3 regions of the Rhizobium bangladeshense genome follow, and region 3 is predicted to be linked to each of the others. Evidence: riboswitches for the same ligand, from Rfam matches in the RefSeq annotation. Region 3 holds a riboswitch; each other region holds the start of a gene.
The links. Region 3 has a riboswitch for cobalamin ahead of J2J98_RS17425 (CbtB domain-containing protein). Riboswitches for the same ligand answer to the same signal wherever they lie in the genome.

Region 1 (10,013 bases), 340 kb from region 3:
GGCTCGTCGCCAGCGGCTTGCCGGCCTCGATGCCGAAGCCGTTGACGATATTGAGCACGCCGGGCGGCAGCAGATCGCCGACAAGCTCGGCCCAGATCAGGATCGAAGCGGGGGTCTGCTCGGCCGGCTTCAGCACCACGCAGTTACCGGCGGCAAGCGCGGGTGCGAGCTTCCAGGCGGCCATCAGGATGGGGAAGTTCCAGGGAATGATCTGGCCGACGACGCCGAGCGGCTCATGGAAATGATAGGCGACGGTGTCATGATCGATCTCGCCGATCGAGCCTTCCTGAGCACGGATGCAGGCTGCAAAGTAGCGAAAGTGATCGATCGCCAGCGGAATGTCGGCCGCCATGGTTTCGCGGATGGGCTTGCCGTTGTCCCAGGTCTCGGCCTGGGCGAGCAATTCCAGCTTGTCTTCCATGCGCTGGGCGATTTTCATCAGGATGTTGGAGCGCTCGGCAGCGGAGGTGCGGCCCCATTTTTCCTTGGCCGCGTGGGCCGCATCTAGCGCGAGATTGATGTCCTTTTCATCGGAGCGCGGAATGTCGCAGAGCTTGCCGCCCGTGACTGGCGTCACGTTTTCGAAGTATTTGCCTTCGACCGGCTCGCGCCATTCGCCACCGATATAGTTGCCGTACTTCAGCTTGAACGGCGACTCGACGATTTTCTGATGAAGCATGTCATCCTCCCTTGATGGTCCAGGTTCAAATCGAACCAGTGGGAGGAAAATGTGCGCGTTTTGCCGAAGGGAACAGGGAGCAGGATCAATACCGCAGCGCACACTGTCGCAGGTATGCGACAGGGTTGGATCAGGATTACTGTGTCTGGTGGAATCATAGGGCGCCCGCCTAATGCAGGCCGAACCTCTTCATCTTCCGGTGGAGCGTGGCTCGGCTGATCCCGAGGGCGATGGCCGCCTGCGAGACGTTGCCACTGGTGCGCGTCAGCGCGCGCAGCAAGGCGGCCTTTTCCGCTTCGATTATCTCTTCCTGTTGCGAGACGCGGGCCTCATGGAGGGCGTCGGCGGCCGGGATGCCGGCCGCAATCCGCTTGTCGTCCAGTTGCAGCGCGATGCGGGCGGCTCGGGTAGCGCCAAGCACGAGGTCGTGCCTGTCGACGGCAAGCAGGGCGGCCGCGGGATTGGTGCCGCTCGGGACCATCAGGAACCTGGCGCCGGCAAAAGCCGAACGGAAGAGGTTGAGCTCGATGCGCATTGCCGCGTCGCGTACGCTCTGCGTCAGGATCGCAAGCGTCATTTCGCTGACGTCTTCGCGACAGGTGGAAATGTCGAGGGCGGCTGCCAGTTCGCCGCGATGATCGCGGATTGGCGCCGTCGTGCAGCTCAGCCGGATGTTCGAGCAGAAGAAATGCTGATCCCGGAAAATGGCGACGGCCCGCTCGTCGGCCAGCGCCGTTCCGATGCCGTTGGTGCCGATGCTCGCCTCGGTCCACACAGAACCGGTCCATAGGCCGAGATCGTAGAAGTCCTTGTCGTCGCCGGCGGAGCCCCGACGCTCCAAGGCGATGCCGTTCCTGTCCGTCAGCAGGATGCAGCAGCCGGCCTTGCCGACGGTGGTGAAGAGGCGGTCGAGCTCCTCGGTTGCGCCGGCGATCAATTGTCCGGACCGTTCGCGTGCCTGGTGAAATTCCTGGTCGGTGAGGCGCAGCGGCGCACGCTCGTCCTCGGGGGCAAGGCGATGCATGGTCATGCATCGCCGCCAGGATGCGACGATCGGAGAACTCGCGGCGGCGGAATTCCGTTGCGCAGAGGTGTAGACATGCTCCGCATGTGCTGACTGTTCGTGCATCTGCTCCTCCCCAGGAACTTCAGCATAATCTGATGGAAAAGCGGTGGGTTTGCAATTGCACGCTTCGACCCCCATCCTTCCCCTTGCCCTTTGCGATCAGGGCACGATTCTGAAAAGTGTCAGCGAGCTTGGCACGACATCATGGGCCATTCATTGATGTAGATCCGGTTTAGGAGCATCGGCATCTACCGCGCCAGCCAGGCCTCGATGCCGCGCGCCGCAGCCCGGCCGGTCGCAAGGCAGGCGGTGAGGAGATAACCGCCGGTCGGCGCCTCCCAATCGATCATCTCGCCGGCGACGAAGGTGCCCGGCAGCGCCTTTAACATGAAACCCTCGTCGATGCTGGTCCAACGGATCCCGCCTGCAGAGGAGATCGCCTCGGCGATCGGCCTCGCGTCGAGAACCGGTATCGGCAGAGCCTTGATCATGCTGGCGAGACGTTCGGGATCGGTCCGGTCGCGGTCGGGCGTGAGTTCGCGCAGCAATGCCGCCTTGACGCGGTCAAGCCCGGCGCCCTTGCGCAGGCGGTTTGAAAAGCTCGACTTTGAATCCTGCCGTCTCAGGTCGCGAGCCAGCCTTTCGATCGTCCGGCCTGGGGCGAGATCGAGTGTCAGGGCAGCGCTGCCATGGTGCAGAAGCCGGTCGCGGAGGCTGGCCGCGTGGGCATAGACGAGGCTGCCCTCGATGCCGCTACCGGTGACGACGAACTCGCCGGGAAAGGTGCCGGCTTCGGATGTGGCGGTGACCGATTTGACGGGCTCGCCGGCGAAACGCGCACTGAAGCCTGCGCTCCAGCCGACGACGAATCCGCAATTGGCGGGCCGGAAGGCCTCGATCTCGATGCCCCTTTCCGCCAGCCAGGGCAGCCAGGCCGCATCCGAGCCAAGGCGCGGCCAACTTGCGCCGCCGAGCGCCAGCAGGGCGGCGTCGCAATGGACGATGCCACGCCCTTCCGGCATTTCGAAAACATAACCGTCTTCGACAAGACCGGTCCAGCGGTGGCGGGTGCGCAGCGCGACACCCCGCTCTTCCAGCCGCTTGAGCCAGCCACGCAGCAAAGGAGAAGCCTTCATCACCGTCGGGAACACCCGGCCGGAGGAGCCGACGAAGGTTTCGGTACCGAGCCCCGCAGTCCATTCCCTGATATCGCCAGGGGTAAAGGCATCGAGAGCGGGACGCAGCCGGGCTGAGGCCGCGCCGAAGCGCGTAGCAAAGCGGGCATAGTCCTCGGAATGGGTAATATTGAGGCCCGACTTGCCGGCCAGCAGGAACTTGCGGGCGAAGGTCGGCATGGCGTCATAGACCGTCACTGCATGGCCGGAGAGCGAAAGCAGCTCGGCAGCCGCAAGACCTGCGGGGCCGCCGCCGATGATCGCAATCCGTTTCTGGCTCATGATGTCTTCGCCCGATTCTTTCCGGCGCAGTTTTGGCGCGGGCGCCGATCACCTGCAAGGGTGCAGGTTCGTCAATGGTGAGAATGCGTGCACTGACCGTGGTCGGCGAGAACCTCGATGACGCGGCATTGGTCGACCCGGCCGTGGCCGCAGCCCTCTACCATCATTTCCAGCTCGGCCTTCAAAGCCATCAGACTCCGGATGCGCTGCTCGATCTCAGCGAGGCGAGCCTTGGCGATGGCGTCGGCCGAGGCGCAGGACTGGTTCGGATCGTCCTGCAGGGTAAGCAGCGTGCGGATCGCCTCGATCTCGAAACCCAGCTCGCGGGCATGGCGGATGAAAGCGAGACGGCTGACATCGGTGGGCTCGAAGGCGCGCTGATTGCCTTCGCTGCGGCTCGGCGCCGCGAGCAGGCCGATGCTTTCGTAATAGCGCACCGTCGGCACTTTGACGCCGCTCCGGCGAGCAGCTTCGCCAATCGTGATCTTTTTCATGATTTTTCTCTTGCATCTCTAGTCGCTAGAGGATGTAGGAGGGGTGCTTCCATTTGACAAGGAAGCAGATCATGACCGAGACGAGCGAGACACGATACCGGGTCGGCGGCATGGATTGCGCCGCCTGCGCCAGCAAGATCGATACCGCCGTCAGGCGCGTGGCGGGTGTCGCCGATGTTACCGTCTCGGTGGCGACAGGCACCATGACCATCCGGCATGACGCCAGCAGCGATCTCAAGGCGGTCCAGAAGAAGGTGACCGGTCTTGGCTATTCCGTCTCGCCATTTGCCGGAAACGCGGTGCCCTCAGACGAACATGGCTTGCACGATCACGCGGACCACGACCACGATCATGATCATGCTGGTCATGATTATGCCCGTCATGATCGAGACCACCGCCATGGCGAGAGGGAAATCGAAAAACTTCATGGACAAGACCATGCGACGATGACCGGTTCCTGGTGGCAGAGCAGGAAGGGCCGGTTGACCATTTTTTCGGGTGCGGCACTCGTTGCCGCTTATGCTATCGGCCATCTCGTGCCGGCGATCGCATCCTATGCCTTCATCGTCGCCATGCTGGTCGGTCTGCTGCCGATTGCGCGGCGAGCCGTCATGGCGGCATTCTCAGGCACGCCATTTTCGATCGAGATGCTGATGACGATCGCAGCCGTCGGCGCCGTCATCATCAATGCGGGCGAGGAAGCGGCAACGGTCGTATTCCTGTTCCTCGTCGGCGAATTGCTCGAAGGAGTGGCGGCGGGCAAGGCGCGTGAAAGCATACAGTCACTGACGGCCCTGGTGCCGAAGACTGCGCTGCTCGAACACAATGGCCAGATGCGGGAGGTGCCGGCGGAAAGCCTTGCGGTCGGCACGGTCATCATGGTTCGTCCCGGCGACCGCATCCCTGCCGACGGCGTCATCGTATCAGGTGATAGTGCGATTGACGAGGCTCCGGTGACAGGCGAAAGCACGCCGCTGCGCAAGGGCGTCGATGCCGTCGTCTATGCCGGTACGGTCAATGGCGATGCCGTGCTCAGGGTTCGCGTCACGGCAGCCGCTGCCGACAATACCATCGCCCGCGTCGTCAAGCTGGTGGAAGAAGCGCAGGAATCGAAGGCGCCTACGGAGCGCTTCATCGATCGGTTCTCGCGCTATTACACGCCGAGCGTAGTCGTCGTCGCCGCACTTGTCGCGGTCATTCCGCCGCTGTTTCTCGGCGGCGCTTGGGGTGAGTGGATCTATAAGGGCCTCGCCATCCTGCTGATCGGCTGCCCCTGCGCCCTCGTTATCTCGACGCCGGCGGCGATCGCCGCCTCCTTGTCGGCCGGCGCCCGGCGCGGGTTGCTGATGAAGGGCGGCGCTGTTCTGGAAACGCTCGGCAAGGTGACAATAGTCGCCTTCGACAAGACGGGCACGCTGACGGAAGGCAAGCCTCGGGTGACGGATATCGTTTCCTTCGGATTGGGCGAGGCGCAGCTCTTGTCGCGTGCGGCGGTGCTGGAGCAGGGCTCCAGCCATCCCTTAGCGCTTGCCATCCTCAACCGCGCCAGGATGGATGGCGTTCCCGTGCCGCCGGCCTTCGAATTGGAAGCGTTGCCGGGCAGGGGTGTTACCGGCAAAGTCGGCGGCGAGACAGTGGATCTCTTGTCGCCGCCCGCCGCCCGCGAGCGTGGGGCGCTCAACGCGGGACAGGAGGCGCGTATTGCCGGGCTCAACGATGAGGGCAAGAGCGTGTCGGTGCTGCTCGTCAATGGCCTTGCGGCCGGGTTGATCGCCATGCGCGACGAGCCGCGCGAGGATGCTGAAGCCGGGCTCTCGGCGCTCAAATCGGCGGGTGTCAAGGCGATGATGCTGACCGGCGACAATAAGCGCACGGCGGCAGCCGTCGCCGACATGCTCGGCATCGACTGGCGCGGCGAGATGATGCCCGAGGACAAGCAGCGGGTCGTCGGCGAACTGAAGCGCAAGGGCTTCGTCGTCGCCAAGGTCGGCGACGGCATCAACGACGCGCCGGCGCTCGCCGCCGCCGACATCGGGATCGCCATGGGCGGCGGCACCGATGTGGCACTGGAGACCGCGGATGCCGCCGTGCTGCACGGACGCGTAGGCGACGTGGCGCGGATGATCGCGCTTTCCAAGCGGACGATGCGCAATATCCTTGAGAATATCACCATCGCGCTCGGACTGAAGGCTGTCTTCCTGGTTACCACGATCATCGGGATCACCGGGCTCTGGCCGGCGATCCTCGCCGATACCGGCGCCACGGTGCTGGTGACGATCAATGCGCTCAGGCTGCTTCGGATAAAGGCGTGACTATTCCGGGCTTCATCTTTTCTGCGATGTGCCGCATCGGCGATTGGAGCCCGAACAGCTTAGGATCTTAGTGCCGGCTATGGGCCTGCCCTGTTCATCAAAGGCTTCTCCACAGCCAGTTTACCTTAAGCTTTCGTTTTCCATGTTTTTCACAGGAACGCAGCGATTTCAAACCTGCCTTAATGCAATGCACAAACCATCCGTTGACGTGTATTTCGATTCGCGTACTATATCTAGTGTTCAAGGTTCCTCCGATTCGTAAGGATCGCGGGCTAAGATGGGAATACGGTGCATCTCGCCATGAGGGTGGGGCAAGGCCGGAGCTGCCCCCGCAACTGTAAGCGGCGAGCAACTGTCCGATTTCGGGTCACTGAGGCATGATGCCTCGGGAAGGCTGGGCAGGATGCTTCGACCCGCAAGCCAGGAGACCTGCCTTGAACGAAACGTCCACGGGCGGGGTGTCCGGAAGGTCGCGTATATGAGGGCGGAACGATCCGCGCCTGATGCGCTGCCCCGAACGTCCGCATGAGCACTTCGGGATGAAGTCATGTCGAGAACATCAAGGCCGCCGCCCGCGCAAACCCCGGAAGGGATAGCGTCAGGCGTCTGAAGCGCCAAGTTTGTCAGATCATTATCGAGCGTTACCCCGGACGCCGCACGGCGCCCGATCCCACACCCGCGTCCTGACTTCATTGACATTACGAGGAACATGATGAGCATTACCGTTTACAGCAAGCCGGCTTGCGTCCAATGCACCGCCACCTACCGCGCCCTCGACCGTCTGGGCGTGGATTATGAGATCGTCGATATTTCCGAGGATGCCGAAGCGCTCGATCGTGTGCGCGGCATGGGCTACATGCAGGTTCCGGTCGTGGTTGCCGGCAGCCAGCATTGGGCGGGGTTCCGCCCGGATATGATCAGCGCGCTCTCCTGAGCTGAGAAAGACGATGGGGCTGATCGTTTATTATTCCAGCCGATCTGGGAACACCCATCGTTTCGTCGAGAAATTGGGGCTGCGCGCGGCGCGCATTCCCGTCGGCGCTCAACACATTCACATTCGCGAGCCTTATGTGCTGATTTTGCCCACCTATTGCGGGGATGGCGGTAGAGGGGCCGTGCCCAAGGAGGTGATCCGCTTCCTCAACGACGCGGAAAACCGCTCCAACATCCGCGGCGTGATTGCTGCGGGCAACAGCAATTTCGGCGAGACCTATGGGCTCGCCGGCGACGTCATCTCGAAGAAGTGCCAGGTGCCGTACCTCTACCGGTTCGAGCTCCTGGGAACAGCCGAGGATGTCGCCAATGTCAAAGACGGGATGGGACGATTTTGGACACGGGAACAAATCTGACGTGGGATGCGGGCGCAAAACCGCTGAAGGCGGCCGAAACGCTCGACTATCATGCACTGAACGCGATGCTGAACCTCTATGACGATGAGGGAGTGATCCAGCTCGACAAGGACCGCATGGCGGCCAAGCAGTACTTTCTGCAGCATGTGAACCAGAACACGGTGTTCTTCCATAACCTCAGGGAGAAGCTCGATTACCTCGTGACCGAGGGTTATTACGAGCAGGAGGTGCTCGACCAGTATTCCTTCAATTTCGTGCGCGACCTGTTCGATCAGGCCTATGCCAGGAAATTCCGCTTCCCCACCTTCCTCGGTGCTTTCAAATATTACACCAGCTACACGCTGAAGACCTTCGATGGAAAGCGCTATCTCGAGCGCTATGAGGACCGCATCTGCATGGTGGCGCTGACCCTGGCGCGAGGCGACGAGGCTCTTGCCCGCGACATGGTCGACGAAATCATTTCCGGGCGCTTCCAGCCGGCAACGCCTACCTTTCTCAATGCCGGCAAGAAACAGCGTGGCGAACTCGTTTCCTGTTTCCTGCTGCGCGTCGAGGACAATATGGAATCGATCGGCCGGTCGATCAATTCGGCGCTGCAGCTCTCAAAGCGCGGCGGCGGCGTGGCCTTGTCTCTGACGAATATCCGCGAGGCAGGCGCGCCCATCAAGCAGATCGAGAACCAGTCCTCCGGCATCATCCCGGTCATGAAGCTCTTGGAAGACAGCTTCTCCTATGCCAATCAGCTCGGCGCGCGGCAGGGAGCGGGCGCGGTTTATCTGAACGCCCATCATCCCGATATCATGCGCTTCCTCGACACCAAGCGTGAAAACGCCGATGAGAAGATCCGCATCAAGACGCTATCGCTCGGCGTCGTCTTGCCCGACATCACCTTCGAGCTCGCTAGGAATAATGAGGATATGTACCTCTTCTCGCCCTACGACGTGGAGCGAGTCTACGGGATGCCGTTCACCGAGATCTCCGTGACGGAAAAGTACCGCGAGATGGTGGCGGATGCCCGCATCTCGAAGAAGAAGATCAAGGCGCGCGAGTTCTTCCAGGTGATCGCCGAAATCCAGTTCGAAAGCGGCTATCCCTACATCATGTTCGAGGACACGGTGAATCGGGCGAACCCGGTTGCCGGGCGCATCTCCATGAGCAATCTCTGCTCGGAGATCCTGCAGGTGAGCGAGGCAAGCGAATATAACGACGATCTCTCCTATAAGCACCTCGGCAAGGACATTTCCTGCAATCTCGGTTCGCTGAATATCGCAGCCGCCATGGATTCCGCTGATTTCGGCAAGACCATCGAGACGGCGATCCGGGCGCTGACGGCGGTTTCCGACATGAGCCATATCTCCTCGGTTCCGTCGATAGAGAAGGGCAATGACGAGAGCCATGCGATCGGCCTCGGCCAGATGAACCTGCACGGCTATCTTGCCCGCGAACGCATCTTCTACGGCTCGGAGGAGGGCGTCGATTTCACCAATATCTATTTCTATGCGGTGACGTACCACGCAATCCGCGCTTCGAATTTGTTGGCGATCGAACGCGGCCAGAGCTTCAAGGGCTTCGAAAAGTCCAAATATGCCTCCGGCGAATATTTTGACAAATATACGGAACAGCAATGGAAGCCGGCGACCGAGAAGGTGAGTGCGCTGTTCGATGATGCCGGTATCCATATCCCGACACGGGACGACTGGGTGGCGCTGAAGAAGGCTGTCATGACCTCCGGCCTCTATAATCAGAACCTGCAGGCGGTGCCGCCGACCGGATCGATCTCCTATATCAACCACTCGACCTCTTCGATCCATCCGATCGTCTCGAAGATCGAGATCCGCAAGGAGGGCAAGATCGGCCGCGTCTATTATCCGGCGCCGTTCATGACCAACGACAATCTCGACTATTATCAGGACGCCTACGAGATTGGTGCGCAGAAGATCATCGACACCTATGCGGCGGCGACCCAGCATGTCGACCAAGGTCTGTCGCTGACCCTGTTCTTCCGTGACACGGCTACGACGCGCGACATCAACAAGGCGCAGATTTACGCCTGGAGGAAGGGCATCAAGACGATCTACTACATTCGCCTTCGCCAGATGGCGCTGTCCGGCACCGAGGTGCAGGGCTGCGTTTCCTGCACGCTGTGAGTTGATTTCGGCCTTAGAGCCAGAGACCCCCTCACCCTAACCCTCTCCCCGCTGGAGATTTTGTGGGGATGACGCTACCGCAAGTCTCTTCTCCCCAGCGGGGAGAGGTGCCGGCAGGCGGATGAGGGGGCTGCGCCCACCTACTCCTGAGGAAGGACCACTTTATGAACATGCAAATCAAGCCAACCAGCCGCGTGCGCGCCATCAACTGGAACCGTATCGAGGACGACAGGGATCTCGAAGTCTGGAACAGGCTCACCGGCAATTTCTGGCTGCCGGAAAAGGTGCCATTGTCAAACGACATTCCCTCCTGGGCGACACTGACGCCGGCGGAACAGCAACTCACCATCCGCGTCTTCACGGGTCTGACGCTTCTCGACACAATCCAGAACGGCATCGGCTCCGTCAGGCTGATGGAGGATGCGGTAACCTCGCATGAGGAGGCGGTGCTTTCCAATATATCCTTCATGGAGGCCGTGCATGCCCGCTCATATTCCTCGATCTTCTCG
Region 2 (10,013 bases), 1.2 Mb from region 3:
CGCCCCTTATGCCCGCTGTGGAAACCGACATGGAATGGGTAATACAACGGAGACTTTCGCCTTTGACCTCGACCTTCGCAGGACCGGGCAAGCTGATGAACGCATCATGCGACAGCAACTGCGTCCTGTATCCGTAGCTCTCCATCTGCGCCTGAAGATAATGAAAGCTCTCGAGTTCCTCCGGCGTTCCGGACAATTTCACCCGACGGGCGAACTCGCGGATATGGGCCATCAGGCGTTCAGGATCGGGCTGAAAGTCCGGGTTAGGCATCAGCCTTCTCCGGCAATGGCGGCTCGACGTCATCCGGGATCGGATTGACGAACGGCGTACGCTCAAGTCGCGCTCTGTGATCGGCTTTGGCAGCTTCGATCAATCGGGGATTACAGATGAGATCGACGGCCGTGCTCGCCATCACCTTGGCGGCGTGTTCGGTTCCCTTGTGTGCAGCCGGCAGTTTGCCTTGCGCAACCAGCTGCCAGGAATGTCCGGGCGTGCCGATGGCATAGGTAGCGCCTCGCATCTGCACGGTTGGCACCACCCAGCTGACGGTTCCGACATCGGTGGAGCCGACCAGTGTGCCGTCACCGGCATTCAAAGGAAATATCTCCTCGCAGAGCGCCTGCCCCTCCTTCGGTTTCAGCGCAAAACGACCATAGGACGCGGCGATATCTTCTGCATTGAAGGTCTGCTGGAACTTGCGGGCTGCCGCCCGGTCGGCATCATCGAATGGGGGCGGGCCAAGCCGCTGCAGATGGGCGAACATGCACTCTTCAAGGGGTGTATTGCCGACGAGATTGGCATCGCCGCTGACGATCTCACTGCGGACGATCGTCTCGGTCATCAGGGCCGCACCTTCGGCAACTTTTTTGACGCGGGCGACCAGAGACAGGAGCTCCGGCAAAGTCCTTGCACGGACGAGATAGCGTACCGTCGCGCGCGCCTGCACGACGTTAGGCGCCCCGCCACCAGCGTCAGTGATGGCGTAGTGGATGCGCGCGGTCGAAGGCATGTGCTCGCGCATATAGTTCACGCCGACATTCATCAACTCCACCGCATCGAGAGCGCTGCGGCCGAGGTGTGGCGTGGCGGAGGCATGCGACGCCCTCCCGGAAAAATGGAAGTTGATCTCATTGCAGGCGAGCGAAATGGGGTTGTTGACGCCGGCAAAGGCTGCGGGATGCCAGGAGATGGCGATATCGACGTCGTCGAAAACGCCGGCGCGCACCATGAAACCCTTCGAAGAGCCGCCTTCCTCGGCTGGGCAGCCGTAATAGCGCACCCTTCCCTTCAAACCACTTTTTGCGAGGAAATCCTTTACCGCGGCGGCAGCGAGCATGGATCCGGCGCCTAGCATATTATGGCCGCAGCCGTGGCCATTGCCGCCGTCGACCAAGGGGCGCTGCTCGGCAATACCGGCCACCTGGCTCAAACCCGGCAGCGCATCGAACTCGCCAAGGATCGCGATGACCGGCCCACCCTCGCCTGCCTCTCCCATGACCGCCGTCGGCAACCCGGCAATGCCGCGCTCGACACGGAAACCTTCGCTTTCCAGCATGCGGGCGTGCTCTTCGGCAGATTGATGTTCCAGGTAATTGATCTCGGGAATATCCCAGATGCGATCGCTCAACTCGAAGAACGCCGTGCGCTTTCTCTCGACGATTTCCCAAACGGCATCTGAATTCTGCATGGATTTACAATCCGCCTTATAAAGTGGTAATCAAATTGGCGCCAATTTATGCTCCAATTGCATCAGGCGCGCAAGGCATGAGCATGAATATTTTTCGATGCCGATGTCGCCTCGTTGTTGGCCGAGGCAGAGCTATGATAGTCATCGCCGAAATCGGGCTGGGAGAATTGAATGATTTCGCTGGAAGGCGACGCGACAGCGCAAGCACAAGAGCCGCAAGCCATCGATGTGACCGAACTCATTCTCCAGGATATCCTTGCCGGTCGCCTCCCGCCCGGAACCTGGTTGAAGCAGATCGATCTCGAGAGGCGGTATAACTGTACACGGCCCGAGGTTCGCAGGGCTCTCGACAGACTGGTGCAGAAGCGACTGGTGGAGCATATCCCCAATCGCGGTTATCACGTCCATGAGCAGGACGGGCGCCGCGCTCAGGAGGTTAGCGACATTCGCGTCATCCTCGAAGTGGCCGTCAGCGACCGCATCATCGCGAATGCGAGCGAGGCCGATATTGCAAATTTGCGGGTTCTGGCTTTACGCTTCGACGATCTTGTGCTGAACGGCACCATGCTTGAACTTTACGAAGCCAATCTCGCCTTCCATCGCCATCTGCTTGCTCTCGCCGGCAACCAGGAACTCGTGGAACTGATCACGGAAATTCGGCAGCGGACGTCTTCCGCGCCGGTGTCGCAGTGGCGAACGCGCGCCCGCATAGAGCAATCCGGCCGCGAACATCAGCAGATGGTCGACGCGATAGAGAAACGCGACACCGATGGCCTGATGGAGCTGACGCGCAGGCACATTCTTCAAGGCTGATCGGCCTCAATGACGCCGTCAGCTGTCGCTGGAACTTAGGCATAATCGGAATAGCTGGAGCGACGAGCGCCAGGCGCTCTGCTGGATAAGATCGCGAAAATACGCTAAGAAATCCTCTGAGCTTATTAAGAGAAATGAGCTATGAAACGCACGGGGTGACGTCGCATTCGATACCCCACCGATTGCTTATTCCGGGACGAGTCGTGAAACGCCGAAACCTGTCTCTTGCATTTCTTCTTGCGTTGGCATCGCCCGCCGCCGCGCAGTCCAGCGCCGTCTGCAACGACCTGCGCGGTCGTCTTGCCGATCTGCCGCGGTCGATCGGCAACGGCAACGGTCCGGAAGCGCGCCAATATGCCAGCGCAATCGCCGAGCAGAACCTCGAGCTGCGCAAGGTCCGCAACGATCTGCGCAGCTACGGCTGCACCTCGGGCAGCATGCTCGTGATCGGCGGCGAGAATGCCGATTTTTGCGCCGAGCTCTCAGACGCCGAAGCCCGGATGATCGACAATATCCGTTATCTCCAGGAGCGCCGCAACGAGCTGCGCAGCCAAGCCGGCGGCGATGACGGCGCGCGCCGTGAATTGACGGCTGCGCTCGAACGCAATGGCTGCAACAGCGAAAATTTCTATGCGCCGACAGAGCGCAGCGCCAGCGAGGCCGCCCCAAGCGTCGAAGAACAGGCGATGCGCACCGACACCTTCATCGCGCTCGGTAGCGGTGAAGAGGCCGATCCGCGTTACGGCCTGCCGAGGGCTGAAATGTTTTCGCCGGTCAGCACCATCTGCGTTCGCAGCTGCGACGGCGGCTTCTTCCCGATCAGCTCGAACACCACCTCAGTCGATTTCGGCCGGGATGCCCAGACCTGCGCCAAAATGTGCCCTGGCATCGAGACAGAACTCTTCTATCGCGACGTGACCAGTACCGAGGCCTCGAACATGATCTCGGTCGCGACGGGCGCTCCCTACAGCGCCATGAAGAACGCCTTCGCTTACAAGAACCGCGCGCCTGGCGAGAAAAATTCCTGCGCCTGCAATCTCACCGCCTATTACGAGGAGATGCGTGGCAAGCAGGCCCTAAGCGAGCCGCCGCAGCAGGGTTCGATCACAACGATCCGCACCACCCCCCCGGCGAAGGACACTGCAGCAGCAGCAGCCTCGCAGCAACCATCCGTTCCCGAGCGTCCCTACGACCCCACCCGGAACAAGATCCGTCAGGTCGGCCCGCAATTCCTTGCAGGCGACCAGGGCTCGATCGATCTTGCCAATCCGGCAACGCCGGGCCCACAACCGCAACAGCAGTAACTGCTAGGGGTCGTTGCGTCCCCATCCGTCGTGGAAAACCAGTTCCTCGAGCGGCAGCCGCTGCCGCCAGCCTTTGATCGAGAGTTCCGGTTCCTCATATAGCCGGTCGACAAAGCCGGCGCAGAGCCAGGCGACCACTTCGATATGCTCGGGGATGCCGAGAATGGTTTTCAGGTCACCTTCACGGAAGATGCTGACCCAGCCGATGCCGACCCCCTCGGCGCGGCCGGCAAGCCAGAGATTCTGAATGGCGCAAACGGTCGAATAGGAATCCATCCGCCGATTGTGCGTCCGTCCCAGCACCACGCTGCCGCCGCGAGTGGGGTCGCAGGTCACGCATATACCGAGCGGCGCCTCCACGATGCCTTCGAGCTTGAGGGATCGATAGGCCTGCCGCCGCTCACCTTCAAACATCGACGCTGCCTCATCGTTGGCCACAGCAAAGGCGTCGCGCACGCGCGAGCGGACGGCTGCACTTTTGACCAGAATGAAATTCCATGGCTGCATGAAGCCTACCGAAGGTGCATGATGCGCGGCTGTCAGAAGCCGCGCCACGAGGTCGTCGGGCAAGGGATCGGGCAGGAACTGGCTGCGCACGTCACGTCGCGTCATGATCGCGTGATACACCGCCTCGCGCTCGGCCGGCGAAAAACCGGATGCCGCCGAAAGGGCATCCACATCAAAGGGTCGCATCGTCATATCCCCAACAACGCAACCGCCCGCCGTCCGCGCGGGTTGGGTCTATCTCGCCAGGCCGGTCTTCTGACTTGGCTTCATCCATCTGCCGCAGCCTTCCCGGCAAAAGCCAGTGGCACGATGAAGCGGCAGACGTCGGCCTTACAGCGTTGGGCACGTTCCGGCATTGCACCGGATTCCCGATTCTCCCGCCCACAGGGCGAGCACCTGACGGCGCATCTATTTCAGGAAACCGGCGCGGCGGCAAGTGCGGGCAGACTGACCCTGAACCGCGACCGCAGACGGCTGATCAGGGGCAGACAGCTCCGCATCGGCGATCTTTTGGTTGCGGGAGGAACAGCCTCTGTGTGCCTACCCATCCTCCTCTACTTTATGATTTCTTCATACATCAAATCCACACTGCCTTTGCGCGTTTTGGGTCGCAAATCAGACATGGGCATGAGCGCTCGTGATGTGACCGTCAGCGTCGATGCCGTGCAGATATGCCGGTCGCAAAGATGGTCGACCGAGCCGCAATTCCAGGCTCCGCGGATGTTCCAATTCTTGAAAACCATGCCCCTGACAGCCAAGCTGGCTGTGATCATCGTCGCCGTCAATGTATGCGGCATTTCCGCTTTCGCCACCTATACGTGGATGTATGAAACCCGGGCGCTGATCGATAGCGCCAAGGCGAACTGGTCCAAGGATGCGGAACAGTTTGCCTCTCTGGCCGCCGGCGGCGTGAAATGGGGCAAGGCGAACGCCGTTCGCGAAGCCTATTCGCTGTACCGTGACGACCCCTCGCTCGATCTCGTTCAATTTGCCGCATTCAACGCGGAGCCTGCTGCCGTCGACACCTGGACGCGCGACGGCATTTCCGGTTTGCCGACGCCGGCCGACCTGGCGACGCGCCTCAGCGCCAAACCTGACAAAACGACAGTCGATGACAACGGAATGTCCGCCGGTCTGGTCACGATTATTGCGCCGCTGCCGCTGGACAAGTCCGGCAAGACAACCGGCTACGTCGTTACGAACTGGTCTGTCGAAAAGATAGCTTCCGAAGTCCGCCAGAAGGTTCTCGTTTCGCTGCTCACCCAATCCGTCATCACTGCCTTCGCAGTCATCGCTCTCCTTTTCGCCATGCGCAGCCTGGTGGGCCGGCCCCTCAGGATCCTCAGCAAACGAATTGGCGCGTTGCAGAATGGCGACCTCGCCTCCCCCGTCGCCTACAGGGAAAATGGCGACGAAATCGGCTTTCTCGCGCGTGCGCTGGAAGTCTTCCGTCACGAGGCGATCGCAAAGGTCGAAAGAGAGCAGGCCGCTGCCGAGCAGAGCGCCTCGTTCGATGCCGAACGGGCGCGCAATGCATTGTTGACGGAAGAAGCCGGCAACAGGCAACGGCTAGTGATGACCACTCTTGCGAACGCATTGGAAAAGCTGGCCGCCGGCGACTTCTCGGTTCAGCTTGCCGATCTAGGCCCTGAATTCGACAAGTTGCGCCAGGATTTCAACAACATGGTCCAGGCCGTCGCGGCCGCGCTGACAGAGATAAAGATCGCTTCCGTTGCGGTTGAGGGCGGTTCAAGTGAACTGGCCTCCTCCGCAGATCAGCTTGCCAAGCGGACCGAACAGCAGGCGGCAGCACTGGAACAGACGGCTGCGGCACTGGATCAAGTGACCACGACCGTCAAGACCTCGTCGCAGCGGGCCGAAAATGCCGGACAATTGGTCGAGGAAACCAAGCGAAGTGCTCACGTCTCGGCGACGGTCGTGCGCGACGCGATCGGAGCGATGGACCGGATCCAGACCTCCTCCAGCCAGATCGGGCGCATCATCGGCGTCATCGACGAAATCGCATTCCAGACGAACCTGCTGGCGCTGAATGCCGGCGTCGAGGCCGCGCGCGCCGGCGAGGCCGGCAAGGGTTTTGCGGTTGTCGCACAGGAGGTTCGTGAACTCGCCCAGCGCTCGGCAAACGCGGCAAAGGAAATCAAGAACCTGATCAACGTTTCCGGCCGGGAGGTTGCCGCCGGCGTCGGGCTGGTGAACGAGACCGGTGATGCTCTCCTGAAGATCGAGGAGCAGATCAATCGCATCAGCGACAGCATCGCTACCCTCGTTCAGTCCTATCGCGAGCAGGCGACCGGTCTGCAGGAAATCAACGGCGCGATCAACCAGATGGATCACGCGACGCAGCAGAACGCGGCGATGGTCGAAGAAACGAACGCGGCCTGCCAGGAGCTGCTGTTGCAGGGACGCCAGCTGCAGGATTCGGCCGGCCGGTTCGTTGTCGGCTCGACCGTGGCGGGCGAGCCAAGGCCCGTCCGGCCGAGCGCCCGCCAAAATCGTGCAGAACCCAAAGCCATCGTGCCACGACATGCCGGAAATGCAGCCATTGCCGCTTCTCCCAGTGCCTGGGAGGAGTTCTGATGTCGTCCTCGCCCCGATAAGCCCCATTTCTCAGCAACTGATCACAGGAAGGGAACAGTTATGAAGAGAGTTGTGACCACATTGCTTTTCGCCTCAGCCGCATTCGTCGCACCCATCGGCGTATCGATGGCCGAGGATGCCAAGCTTGCCCCGATTGCCGATTACGTTAAGAGCGAGGTGAACCCCTGGCTGAACGATCCCACCGTCATTGAGGCAATTAAGGCGCAGGATACTGCGAACGCCAATCTGAGCGAAGCCGACATCGACGCCCTCGACAAGAAATGGCGCGCCGAGGTCGATGGCTCCGACCACTCGATGATCGATGGCGTGCTCGGCAACGCGCTGTCGAAATTCCTTCAGGCGAAAAAGGAAGCCTCGGGCGGCAAGATTACCGAGATCTTCGTCATGGACGCAAAGGGGCTGAATGTCGGCCAAAGCGACGTCACCTCCGATTACTGGCAGGGGGACGAGGCGAAATTCCAGAAGTCCTTCGGCGCCGGCAAGGATGCCATCTTCGTCGATGAGATCGAAAAAGACGAATCGACCCAGACACTGCAGTCGCAGGCGAGCATCACTATCTCAGACGAATCGGGAACCCCGATCGGCGCCGTCACCATAGGCGTGAACGTCGACGCCCTCTGATTTCGTTATACAACGTATCGCCTCGAAGGGAATGCTTCTGGGCGATACGCCTTGAGCCTCTCGGAGGCGGAAGATGCCATGCGAACGCCGGATTTCCGACCGCAAATTTTGCGTGACAATCGACGACCTCGACGCTACATACGCCTGATGTCGACGACTTCAATCTACGCCTCGCGATTTTATTCGTACCGCTGCTCCCAGCGGATGCGGGTCCGTGCGTAACTGAATTCGACGCGACGACAACCCGAACAGCCGCTAGTCTACCTGGCGGCTTTTTTATTCCGCACGGTATGACCAAACAGGAGCCATACTGTGTCTGATACCATCGATGATCTGCGTATCCTCGAGATCACTCCGCTGACCAAACCCGCTGATATAATCGCGGAAATTCCCCGAACCGCTGACGTCAGCGAGACGGTGACCAGCAATCGCAATGCGATCCATAAGATTCTCAAGGGTGAAGACGACCGCCTGATCGTGGTCATCGGCCCCTGCTCCATCCATGATCCGGTTGCCGCACGGGAATATGCCGCACGGCTGGCCGAGCAACGACAGCGCTTCTCCAGCGATCTTGAAATCGTCATGCGTGTCTATTTCGAAAAGCCCCGCACCACAGTCGGCTGGAAGGGCTTGATGAACGACCCGCATCTAGACGGCAGCTACAGAATAGAGGAAGGGCTGAGAATTGCGCGACGCCTGCTGCTCGACATCAATGCGATGGGGCTTCCGGCGGGTGTCGAATTCCTCGAGACGATCACGCCGCAATACATTGCCGACCTCGTCAGCTGGGGTGCGATTGGCGCACGCACGACCGAAAGTCAGATCCATCGCCAGCTCGCCTCCGGCCTCTCCTGCCCGATCGGCTTCAAGAACGGCACCGATGGCGGCGCTCGCGTCGCGCTCGACGCGATCCTCGCCGCTTCACAGCCGCATCACTTCCCGGCCGTCACCAAGGACGGACAGGCGGCAATCGCCTCGACAAAGGGCAATGAGGACTGCCACATCATTCTGCGCGGCGGAAAGCGGCCGAATTACGAGGCGGCCGATGTCGAATCCGTAACAGCGGAATGCCTTAAACTCGGCGTCGCCCCCCGCATTCTCATCGACGCCAGCCATGCCAATAGTGGCAAGGACCCGATGAACCAACCACTCGTCGTCCATTCCGTGGCCTCGCAGGTGACCGCCGGAAACTATCATATCAAGGGCATGATGGTGGAAAGCAACCTCGTCGCCGGCCGCCAGGATTTCGTTCCCGGCAAGCCGCTGGTCTACGGTCAGTCGATCACCGATGGTTGCATCGACTGGAACTTGTCGGTGACAGTGCTGGAAGAGTTGGCGAAAGCCGCTGGCACGCGGCGCAAAGCGGCAGCGGCTTAAACGGCCGGGAAATAGCGCACATAGGCGAATTCCTCGCCATCAGGAGACCAGCAGGGCACGTTGATCGTGCCCTGCCCGCCGAAAAGCTCGAACAGGGTCTTCAGGTTGCCGCCGTCCATATCCATCAGCCGCAATCGCACGTCGAGATCGCGCGGATGATCGAAAACAGAGGGGTCATAGGACAGGATCAACACCTTGTCATTTCTGGGTGATGGATGGGCGAACCAATTGCCCTGATTGTCCGAGGTCACCTGCTCGAGACCCGTGCCGTCGGGGTGAATACGCCAGATCTGCATCAGCCCGGTGCGGCTGGAGTTGAAATAGATCCATTGCCCGTCAGCGGAATAGTCGGGTCCATCATTGCGGCCCTCGCCATGCGTCAGCCGCGTCTCGACGCCACCGTCGACGGAAATCGTATATATGTCGAAGAGGTCGTCTCGAATGCCGCAATAGGCGAGTTGCCGACCGTCCGGTGACCAACCATGCCAGTAAGAAGGATGGTTTTCAGTGACGAGTCGCGGCGTGCCGCCTTCGATCGGCAGGATATAGATCGCCGACTTGCCGAATTCGGTCTTGTCGGAGATGACGATCTCGGTGCCATCGGGTGAAATGCCGTGATCATTGTTGCAGTTGACCGCAAAGCCCGTATCGACCCTCACCACATCGCCGCCGTTGAGCGGCAGCCGGAACAGCAGCCCGTCGCCGTTGAGCAGAAGATATGAACCGTCGGGGGAGAAGTTCGGCGCCTCCACCAGCCTGTCCGTCTGCCAGACCTCGCAAGCCCTGCCTGTCCTGACATTGTAGATCTCGACCGAGCTGCGCATGTTTCCTCCTGATATCCCGAGCGCGTCCGCGATGCCGATCGCGTCGGTGATCACGATCGCCCCAGATCCCGATCGCGTCAGCGATCCCGGAATCGGTTGGTGATCGGATAGCGCCGGTCCCGGCCGAAATTCTTCTTGGTGATCTTCACGCCCGGCGCCGATTGCCGGCGCTTATATTCGGCGAGATAGAGCAGATGCTCGACGCGGTGAACGGTCGCGACGTCATGGCCGCGCCCGACGATCTCCTCGACCCCCATTTC
Region 3 (10,013 bases):
TTTCGAGCACCAAGCCACGCCGCTCCATCGCCCGGCGGATGACGCCGGCGAGCATCTCAGGTGTGAACGGCTTCTCGATGAAATCATAGGCACCTTCGCGCATCGCCTTGACCGCAAGCTGTACGTCGCCGTGGCCGGTGACGAGAATGACAGGCACCTCCTGATCGATCTCGCGGATTTTCTGCATCAAAGTCATGCCGTCCATGCCGGGCATACGGATATCGCTGACGACGACGCCGGGAAAGCTGTAGCCGATCAGCTCCAGCACATGATCGCCGCTCGAAAAGGTCTCGACGCTGAAGCCGGAGAGCTCCAGCGCCTGCGCCGTCGAGCGGCGCAGTTCCTCCTCGTCGTCAACCAGCAGGATCTTGGCCTCGTTCATTCCGCCGCCTCCGGCATCAGCCCAGCCGACGATTGCAGCTCGATGCGGAACACCGCGCCTCCTTGAGGATGATTGGCGGTAGTCAGGCTGCCGCCGAAATCCTTGACGATGTTATAGGAGATCGAAAGCCCGAGGCCGAGCCCCTTGCCCACGCCCTTGGTCGTGAAGAAGGGGTCGAAGATGCGCTCGGCGATTGCCGCTGGCACGCCCGGTCCGTGGTCGCGCACCGTCAGCACCACCTTGCCGGCCTCCTCGAAGGCGGAAACCTCGATGCGTCTGTCATCCAGGCCTTCTACCGCATCGGCGGCATTGGAGATCACATTCACCAGCACCTGCTGCAGCCGCACCGAACCGGCGCGCACGACCGGCGGCGGCGTTCCGAGATCGAGCCGGAGCTCGGCGTCCGCCGCCTTCAGCCGCCAGGCGATGATCTCCAGCGTGTCGCGCATCGCCTCGTCGAGTGAAACCGGCCCAAGCTTCTCGTTCGGCTTGCGGGCAAAGTTGCGCAGGTGCCGGCTGATCGAGGCCATGCGGTCGATCAGCCCGCTGATCCGCCTTATGTTGTCTTGCGCCTCATCCATCCGGCCGCGGTCGATCAGCACCGAAGCACTGTCCGTATAGGTCTTGGCGGCGGCAAGCGGTTGGTTGAATTCATGCGACAGCGCGGCTGACATCTGCCCGAGCCCGGCGAGTTTGCCTGCCTGGATGAGATCGGCCTGTGTCTGGCGAAGCTGCTGCTCGGTCAGCCGCCGCTCGGCGATTTCCTCCTCGATGCGGCTGTTGACCCGAGCAAGATCGGCCGTGCGCTCCTCCACCCGCCGCTCGAGTTCGTTGCGCGCTTCGGCCTGCATCTGCATGCGCTCGGCCAGCCGCGCCCGCCGCTGGCGAATGACCGCCACAGCAAGCCCGGCGATGCAAAGGATGAGAAAGACGGCGACAAGCGCGGTGCGCGCCTGGGTGCGGATCGAGCTCGTCTCCATCAGCACATTCACCGTCCAGTCCTCCGCAGGCATGTAATGCGACAGCATCAGATATTCGCTTGCGCCCCGGTCGCTCGCAAGCGTCATCAGATCATGCGTCTCGAAGCGATGACGCGTCACCGGCAGCGCCGTCAGCATCGCATTGGCATAGCGCCGCGACGTCTCGGTGCGGGCGATACGATCGGCCGTTAGCGGCAGGATCGCGCCATAGAGCCACTCCGGACTGCCGGACATGAAAATGATACCCTCGGGATCGGAGACGAAGATCTTGTATTCGCCGCCGCTCCAGGAGGATTCGATCATGTCGATATCGACTTTGAAGACGATGACGCCGCGAATATCCGCGCCGACCCTGATCGGCGCCGAAAAATAGTAGCCGCGCTTCAGCGACGTGGTGCCGAGGGCGTAAAACCGCGCTTGCCTCCCTTCGATTGCTTCCTGGAAATAGGGCCGGTAGTTGAAATTCTGGCCGACGAAGCTTCCCGGTCCATCATAATTGCTCGCCGCGATGGTCTCCCCGTCCGGCTTCACCACATAGATGTCGGAGGATTTCAGAAGCCCGTTGATCTCCTTGAGATAGAGATTGGCCGCATCACGCAACGCCGTATCGTCGGGCGCGCTGACCAGTTCCTTGATATCGTCGTGATCGGCGATCAGTGCCGGCAGCGCCTCGTAGCGGTTGAGGTGGCCACTGAGTGCCGAGACGGCAAGGCGCAGCGCGGTTCCCGCCTGGGCGGAAGCCTCCTGCATATAGGCGCGCGTCGCAATCGCGCTTCCATAGGTGAAGAAGGCGAAAATGGCGAGCGGCACCAACATGAGCGCCGCGATGGCACGATATCTCGAAGACAGATCCGCTCCTCCCTTCTGCCTTCACTCCCCAGCAAGGCATGCCCGACGCCTCAGTTTAATGAGGCAAGCGAGGATTTCCAAGGGCTCGCCGAAACTTGACACTCGGCAGGGACGGATGTCCTATTGCTGCACCGCAAGGAGACCCGCTCATGAGCGACGACCAGACGCCCGCCGACAGCAAGCTCACCAACTCCAAGCGCCGCTGGGCGTCCGAGGGCAAGTTCCTGACCGGCCGCATCAGCAGGCCGGACACGGAACGCCTGCCGCCCGGCCAGCACCTCGTCAAGAACTGGCCGGTGCTCGATCTCGGGCAGCAGCCGGTCATTTCCACCGAGAGCTGGCGGCTTGAAGTGCGCGGCCTGGTCGAAACGACGCTCACCCTTGCCTGGGCCGATTTTCAGGCCATCGAGCAGAGCACCAGGGTCAGCGACATCCACTGCGTCACTACTTGGTCGCGCTACGATAACAAATGGAACGGCGTTTCGACGCGTGATCTGCTCGACCGCGCCATGCCGAATCCGGAAGCAGCCTTCGTCATGCTGACAAGTTACGACGGCTATACCACCAATCTGCCGCTTGCCGATTTCGCTGCCGAGGACGCGATCCTGGCGACCTCCTGGGAAGGCCTACCGCTGACACCGGAGCACGGTGGGCCGATGCGCCTCGTCGTGCCGCATCTTTATTTCTGGAAGAGCGCCAAGTGGCTGCGCCGCATCGAACTGCTAGCCGCTGACGAAGCCGGTTTCTGGGAAAAGAACGGCTACCACATGTATGGTGATCCGTGGCGCGAGCAGCGCTATTCCGACGACTGAGCCTTCGGCCGCAGGACGTGGCGAAGCGCAAGCACCGCGAGACCGAACAGAGCGGCCAGCCCCGTCAGTGACGCCATGCTGGCAGGATGAAGCGGCACCCTGCTCCAATTCGGCTTGACGATATTGGCGGTGTTAAAGGCCTCGCCGCTGAACTGGCAGGTGATGAAGGCAAGCCCGCGGCCCGCCATCTCGGCGTCGATGGCCGAGATGATTTCGCCCGCCGCGGCCGCCTCGCGCGGCATCTCACGCATCGCCATCAGCACGGCTTTCGTCGCCGCGAGATAGGCGTGGGCGCATTCGTTGAACGGGCTTTGCTCGTCCGTCACGCTCCCCGGCATCTGTCCCCAGAGGCAGTAGGAATACTGAATTTCCGCGTAGTTCAGGACACGCCGGAACGGTTCGTTCGTATCGGCCGCCCGTGATGCCAGCATGCTGATCTTGCTGCGATAATCCGAAATGACCGCCATTTCGCCGTGGGAAATTGCCGGAATCTCGAGGCCGGCATGGGTGCCGCCAGAGCTGCCCCCATGGGCAAGAGCACTTCCGATAAACATTGGCAACAGGCTTGCGATGAGACTGAGAAAAGCAAACCTGCCGATACGCCGCATCACCGGAGCGCCGGCCGCAGTCCGCTCTTGGCGACAAGATGCCGTTCTGCCAGCACTCCGAAAACAAGGCCGAGCGCTGCCCAAAGGATCGCGTGCATGCCAAGCGTGGTCGCGCGGAACCGCCAGAGCACCGTGGCCGAGAAATTCTCCGGCACCTCGTTGATCGGCGGCAGCAGATAGAGAACCGCGCCGATGAAGACGAGATAGGCGATGCCGGCGATGATCGCGCCGTTCCAGAGACCGAAGCGCTCGCCAAGGCGTCGCGACAGCGCGATCGCCGCAATCAGCGAGGCGAGCGAAACGACGATCATCAGGAAGAACAGTTCGGTCCTGACACCGATCGTATCGGAACTGCCGACCGCCGGCGGGTTGGCCGGATACTTGATGCCGGGAACCAGAACGACCGCCACGAAGGCGGCAAGGGCGATGACGGCCGAGGTGCCGCGGGGCGAAAGCCTGCCGAAGCGGCCGTGCACGAAAGCGAAGGTGAGCGAGAAAAGCCCGCCGACGGCGATGCAGTAGGCCATGACGCCTGTGAAAAGGCCGAGACCGGCCTGCGTGGCACGGCTGACGATTTCAGGCTCGGCAGCTTCGCCCGCCGCCTGAGCGTTAGCCTCCTCGAAGGCGATCGCCGCATCGACCAGCGGCTCGCCGACGGTATGGGCGAAGACAAAAACGAGGATACCAGCAATCAGGCCCGCGAGCATGCCGCGAAGCAGAAGGTTTCCAACCATGTCAGTATTCCCTTAGTGGCAGGGAAAGCCGAGGAGATGGCGGGCATCATGCACGAATTCGTGCACATACATGCCGTTGAACAGCGCCATCGCGCCTTCCTCGGTGCCGACGAAATAAAGAACGATCAGCATCAGCAGACCGCCGAAAATCCCCCAGGGAAGGATATCGCCGGCGGGGATCGGAGTCGGCGCAGCGACGGGCGCGAAAGTGGTGTCAGACATGTATTCCTCCGGAATGACGCGTTCAGTCGAAAGAGTGTTGTGCGGCAGGGTCTGACTTCCAGCGCGATGAGCTTTCGACACGCTGGTCACAGTGGCGCGACCGCGCCGGATTTCCACCGGCTTCCAAACCCGCAACAGCACGTTTATATCTGCACGCCGAAGAAACTGTCAACGTAACTTCACGAAGCGGCAAAGGCCGTCCCCATTCCATCCTCGGAGATCAGAACAACCGTGAATACGCGCCTCACCTGGATCTGCCACGGCGCGACGGCGGCGAACCGCAAGGCCCGGTTTCCGCTCGACGAACCGTTGGAAGAAAAGGCAGTGGAAGAAGCAGCCAGGGTCGCTGCGCTCCCTCACGCGGATCGTATTGTCACCAGCCCCGCCTTGCGCGCCCGCCAGACGGCCGACGCGCTCCTTCTCGAAGGGCGGATAGACCCATCGCTCCGCGACTGCGATCACGGTCGTTGGGCTGGCAGGTCGATCCAGGCGATCGAGTCGGAAGAGCCGGAAAACCTCATGGCCTGGATGACCGAGCCGGAGGCGGCCCCTCATGGCGGCGAGAGCCTTCTTGACCTGCGGAAGCGCGTCGCTGGCTGGATGGAGGCGCAGTCCGAGCAGGGCGGTCACGTCATCGCTGTCAGCCATGCGGCCGTCATCCGGGCGGCCGTCGCGCATGTGCTTCAGGCGCCGCCCTCCTCCTTCTGGCTGACCGACGTCGAACCACTCGCCATCCTTCGCATGACAAGCAATGGAAGCCGCTGGTGTTTGCGCTTCCAGCATTAGAGATTCCTTATTTTCTCCAGCCTTGCACAAGCAAATCGCGTCATCCCTGTTGAACCCGGTTTTGCGGGGACTACTTCCTTGTCCCAAGGAGATGGAAGAATGGCATATGATTGGAGTGGAGAGCGTACGCGGCGCCTGCGGTTGATGCGCGTCGCCACGTTCACGCTTCTGGCCGGTCTCATCCTCAGCGTTCCGCTGTTGATCGTCACCGCCTGAAGCACGAGAAAAGGCGAGCGATGCGTCAGCACGCTCGCCTTCGTTCTTCTGGGGCATCTTTTCGGCCTGAACCTGCAGCAAGATTTTTCTCCTGAACGGGACCGGCGAAACAGCGTCGGTGCCGATCCTGGCTGCATTGCAACGCTGCCGACGGCCAACCTCAAACTGCCCCCTCTGATAATTCGCCTTCTAGTTTCAACGAACATTTCAGATTTTTGTGATATCCCGGCGCGGGTGGAGATGGAGAAGGCATAATGCCGGTGTTTTTCCAGAGCAGGGCCGGAAGGCAATGCATGTCGATCGTCGGTTTGGGGATAACCCTCTGGCTCCTCGCTGCCTTGCTGCAGTTCGACGACAGCCTGGTTTCCTTCATGACCGCATTCGGCAACTACGGCGCCGACAAGCTCGTTCTGGGGCTCGGCATCGCCGGCGCCATGAGCTTCATCTATTCGGTCCTGCGTATTGCCGATCTGCGCAAGGAAATGGAACTGCGGGTCGCCGCCCAGGCGAAGGCCGACTGGACGGCAACTCACGACCACCTGACTAAGCTGCCGAACCGCTACGCCTTCGAGCGCAAAATTCTCTCACGGCCGGTCAGGAACGACGACGAAATCCAGGAATGGGACAACAGCGTCACCATCTTCTCCGTAGACCTCGACGGCTTCAAGAAAGTCAACGATCTTGTCGGCCACAAGGGCGGCGACGTATTGTTGATCGAAGTGGCTAGACGCATCTGCGCGCTCGGCAATGCCGATTGCGTCTACCGGTTCGGCGGTGATGAATTCATCATCGTTGCCTTCGCTCTGACGGCGGAGCGCGAGGAACGTTTCGCCAAGCTGTTGATCCAGGCCGTCACCCGACCGATTCATATCGACGGATTTGCCGTAGAAGTTGGCGCCAGCGTCGGTTACGATCGATGGGTCGAGGGCAGCGAACCGCTGGGAGACGCCGCCCATCGTGCTGACCTCGCCATGTATGAGGCCAAATCACGCGGCCCCAACCATTATCTCGTCTTCGAAACTTCGATGCAGGACAAAGTAACGGAGCGCGCTTCCCTGGAGGCCAGACTGCGCGCCGCAATCGCCACCAAAGCTATCAAGCCGTTCTATCAACCGCTGATCGACCTGAAGACTGGCCAGCTTTGCGGTTTCGAAGCCCTCGCACGCTGGATAGACGAGGATGGTGTCAACATTCCGCCGCCTGTTTTCATCGACATCGCCGAAGAAACCGGGATGATCACCGCCTTGTTCGAGGATCTCCTTGCTCAGGCCTGCAGCGATGCGCTCACCTGGCCGGCGCATGTCATGCTGTCATTCAACGTCTCCGCGGTGCAGATGGAAGACCGGCTGTTGACGTCCCGCATCCTTAAGGTCCTTTCCGCAAGCCGGCTGCCGCCACAGCGCCTTGAAATTGAGATTACCGAAAACGCGCTGATACAGGATCCCGCTGTCGCCGCCGTTATTCTCGAAGAGCTGCATGCCGCCGGCATCCAGATCGCCCTCGACGATTTCGGCACTGGCTATTCGAGCCTCGCCCAGCTCGCCCGCTACCGCTTCGACAAGATCAAGATCGACAAAAGCTTCATCGCCACTTATCGCGACGACGAACGCCAGGAAAAGATCGTCCGCGCCATGCTTGGCCTCGGCAGAAGCCTCAACATCAAGACGACCGCGGAAGGCGTCGAGGAACACGGCCAGCTTGCCTTCCTGCTGCAGCTCGGCTGCGACGTCGGCCAGGGCTATCTTTTCGGCAAGGCGATGCCCGCCGACGAGGCCAGCATCTTCATCCGCAATCGTAATGCCAATCTGGCATCGAGGGCCTGACCCCCGCGCAATTCAGCAGACTGCCCAAGCTTCGGGTCGCCCCCTACGCATCGTCAGCATAACTCGCGCCGGCCGGCCATTGCAGGCCGGAGTTCTTGCCCTCATTGTGCCGTGAGATCCGATGACAGCACGGTCGGGGGTCGAGGCCGGCAGGCGTGGCGATCGGCCGAAGTGACGGCGACCGCCGAAGGATGCCTTTCCAGCGCGAGTTTTGGCGCTAAGTTCGGCCATCGTGACGACGGCGCGGAGTCTCTGAAGACATGTCATCCACCGACCTCCTCCTGACCTTCAATGCCGGCTCATCGACGGTGAAGATCGGCATCTTTTCAATCGAGGGCGCCGAGGCACGGCACCTCGGCAAGGGTGTCATCGATCTCCGCGCCGAACCGCTCTCCCTCGGCCTGACCAAGGGGTCGCAGAGAGTTGACATGCCGCTCAAAGCGAAGCTGACGGACGATCTGCACGGGGTCATCGACGAGACCTTCACGCTTCTCGCCGATCATTTCGATATGACTGCCGCTGCCGCTGCCGGCCACCGCGTCGTTCATGGCGGTGAGCGCTTCACGAGCGCCGTCGCGCTAGATGACGACGCTATCGAGGGGATCGAAGCCCTGATACCGCTCGCCCCCCTGCACCAGCCGCAAGCGCTACGCTTCATCCACGCGCTCCGCCATCTGAAGCCGCATCTTTTGCAGATGGCCTCCTTCGATACCGCCTTCCATTCCACGCAGGACGATCTGGTTCGCCGCCTCGCGATACCGCGGTCCTTGCATGACGAGGGGATCAAGCGTTACGGCTTCCACGGGCTTTCCTATAAGTTCATCGCTGGCGAACTTGCGCGCAGGGCACCGCATGCGGCAAAGGCCGTGGTCGCCCATCTCGGCAGCGGCGCCAGCCTCTGTGCGCTGGAAAACGGCATCAGCCGCGACTGCAGCATGGGCTTTTCGACCCTCGACGGCATCCCGATGGCGACTCGCCCGGGCTGGCTCGATCCCGGCGTCATCCTGCATCTGGCAGGAGAGAGAAAGCGATCCCTGCGAGAGATCGAGGATTTGCTCTATCACCGCTCAGGCCTGCTCGGCGTTTCCGGCATCAGCGCCGACACGCGCTATCTGTTGAAGGACGGCCGGCCGGAAGCGCGCCAGGCGATCGACCTCTTCACGCTGCGAATTGCCGGCGAGATCGGCCGCATGGCGGTAACGCTCGGCGGCCTCGATGCCGTCGTCTTCACCGCCGGCATAGGCGAGCATCAGCCGGATGTCCGCGCCGGCGTGGCGGAACGGCTGTCCTGGCTCGGCCTTTCGATCGACGAGAAAGCCAATGCCGCCAATGGTTTCATGATCAGCACCAGGGAAAGCCCCATGGCCGCCCATGTCATTGCCACGGACGAAGAACAGGTGATCGCCGATGAGGCGCTGTCCGTTCTTCGCGCCCGCTGATCCAAATCAATGGCGCGCCGGCGCCGGCGGCTAGAATTGACGTTGAAAGCATTTTCGAACGGGAGAAGCCCATGGAAAAGCATGTCTCGACCGCCGCCGCCCTGACCGATGCTGAACTCACCCTGATCGACCGCTATTGGCGGGCGGCCAACTACCTCTCGGTCGGCCAGATCTACCTGCTCGCCAATCCGCTGCTGCGCGAGCCGCTGAAACCCGAGCACATCAAGCCCCGCCTGCTCGGTCACTGGGGCACGACACCAGGCCTCAACTTCATTTATGCGCATCTGAACCGCCTCATCCGCGCCCACGATCTCAATATCATCTACATGTGCGGCCCCGGTCACGGCGGGCCTGGCATGGTCGCCAACACCTATCTCGAAGGTACCTACAGCGAAATCTATCCCGATATTTCCGAAGACACTGAAGGGATGCGCAGGCTCTTCCGACAATTCTCGTTTCCCGGCGGCATCCCGAGCCATGCGGCGCCGGAAACGCCGGGATCGATCCATGAAGGCGGCGAACTCGGCTACGCCCTCGTCCACGCCTTTGGCGCTGCCTTCGACAACCCCGACCTGATCGTCGCCTGCGTCGTCGGAGACGGAGAGGCAGAGACCGGGCCATTGGCCGCCAGCTGGCATTCCAACAAGTTCCTGAATCCCGCCCGCGACGGCGCCGTTCTGCCGATCCTGCATCTGAACGGCTACAAGATCGCCAATCCGACCATTCTCGGCCGGGCCGGTGACGACGACCTGCGACGTCTCTTCGAAGGCTACGGCTACGAGCCGTTTTTCGTCGACGGCCACGAGCCAAGCGACATGCATCAGCAGATGGCCTCGACCTTCGACCAGATCTTCGACCGCATCCGCGATATCCAGGTGCAAGCCCGCAGCGGCGCTGCGAAGGGCTGCCCGCGTTGGCCGATGATCGTGCTGCGCAGCCCCAAGGGCTGGACCGGGCCGAAGGAAGTCGACGGCAAGAAGGTGGAAGGCTTCTGGCGAGCCCACCAGGTGCCGGTCTCCAATTGCCGCGAGAACGAAAGTCATCGCAAGATTCTCGAAGACTGGATGCGGAGCTACGATCCCGAAGACCTGTTCGATGCCGATGGCCGGCTGAAAACCGATCTGCGGGCACTGGCGCCCGTCGGCAACCGCCGCATGGGCGC

Region 1: linked by a shared signal. The riboswitch ahead of nrdH (glutaredoxin-like protein NrdH) and the one ahead of J2J98_RS17425 (CbtB domain-containing protein) in region 3 are both predicted to bind cobalamin.
Region 2: linked by a shared signal. The riboswitch ahead of bluB (5,6-dimethylbenzimidazole synthase) and the one ahead of J2J98_RS17425 (CbtB domain-containing protein) in region 3 are both predicted to bind cobalamin.

Annotation. Positions count from the first base shown of each region.
Region 1 is NZ_CP071612.1:3,935,601-3,945,613, reverse strand. It holds gene adh (aldehyde dehydrogenase) at 1-679, opposite strand, end outside; gene J2J98_RS18990 (helix-turn-helix domain-containing protein) at 849-1,808, opposite strand; gene J2J98_RS18985 (TIGR03862 family flavoprotein) at 1,994-3,202, opposite strand; gene J2J98_RS18980 (MerR family transcriptional regulator) at 3,274-3,696, opposite strand; gene J2J98_RS18975 (heavy metal translocating P-type ATPase) at 3,768-6,008, shown strand; cobalamin riboswitch at 6,235-6,459, shown strand; gene nrdH (glutaredoxin-like protein NrdH) at 6,721-6,942, shown strand; gene nrdI (class Ib ribonucleoside-diphosphate reductase assembly flavoprotein NrdI) at 6,956-7,357, shown strand; gene nrdE (class 1b ribonucleoside-diphosphate reductase subunit alpha) at 7,336-9,504, shown strand; gene nrdF (class 1b ribonucleoside-diphosphate reductase subunit beta) at 9,669-10,013, shown strand, end outside.
Region 2 is NZ_CP071612.1:2,425,023-2,435,035, forward strand. It holds gene J2J98_RS11825 (M28 family peptidase) at 1-271, opposite strand, end outside; gene J2J98_RS11830 (M20 family metallopeptidase) at 264-1,688, opposite strand; gene J2J98_RS11835 (GntR family transcriptional regulator) at 1,860-2,501, shown strand; gene J2J98_RS11840 (DUF2865 domain-containing protein) at 2,705-3,805, shown strand; gene bluB (5,6-dimethylbenzimidazole synthase) at 3,809-4,498, opposite strand; cobalamin riboswitch at 4,541-4,727, opposite strand; gene J2J98_RS11850 (methyl-accepting chemotaxis protein) at 5,033-6,910, shown strand; gene J2J98_RS11855 (hypothetical protein) at 6,971-7,552, shown strand; gene J2J98_RS11860 (3-deoxy-7-phosphoheptulonate synthase) at 7,865-8,929, shown strand; gene J2J98_RS11865 (TolB family protein) at 8,926-9,753, opposite strand; gene J2J98_RS11870 (NAD+ synthase) at 9,831-10,013, opposite strand, start outside.
Region 3 is NZ_CP071612.1:3,596,964-3,606,976, forward strand. It holds gene J2J98_RS17400 (sigma-54-dependent transcriptional regulator) at 1-382, opposite strand, end outside; partial or broken gene J2J98_RS17405 (sensor histidine kinase) at 379-2,251, opposite strand; gene J2J98_RS17410 (sulfite oxidase-like oxidoreductase) at 2,361-3,023, shown strand; gene J2J98_RS17415 (hypothetical protein) at 3,008-3,577, opposite strand; gene J2J98_RS17420 (CbtA family protein) at 3,631-4,365, opposite strand; gene J2J98_RS17425 (CbtB domain-containing protein) at 4,378-4,587, opposite strand; adenosylcobalamin (AdoCbl) riboswitch at 4,586-4,742, opposite strand; gene J2J98_RS17430 (histidine phosphatase family protein) at 4,819-5,373, shown strand; gene J2J98_RS17435 (putative bifunctional diguanylate cyclase/phosphodiesterase) at 5,844-7,412, shown strand; gene J2J98_RS17440 (acetate/propionate family kinase) at 7,673-8,851, shown strand; gene J2J98_RS17445 (phosphoketolase family protein) at 8,923-10,013, shown strand, end outside.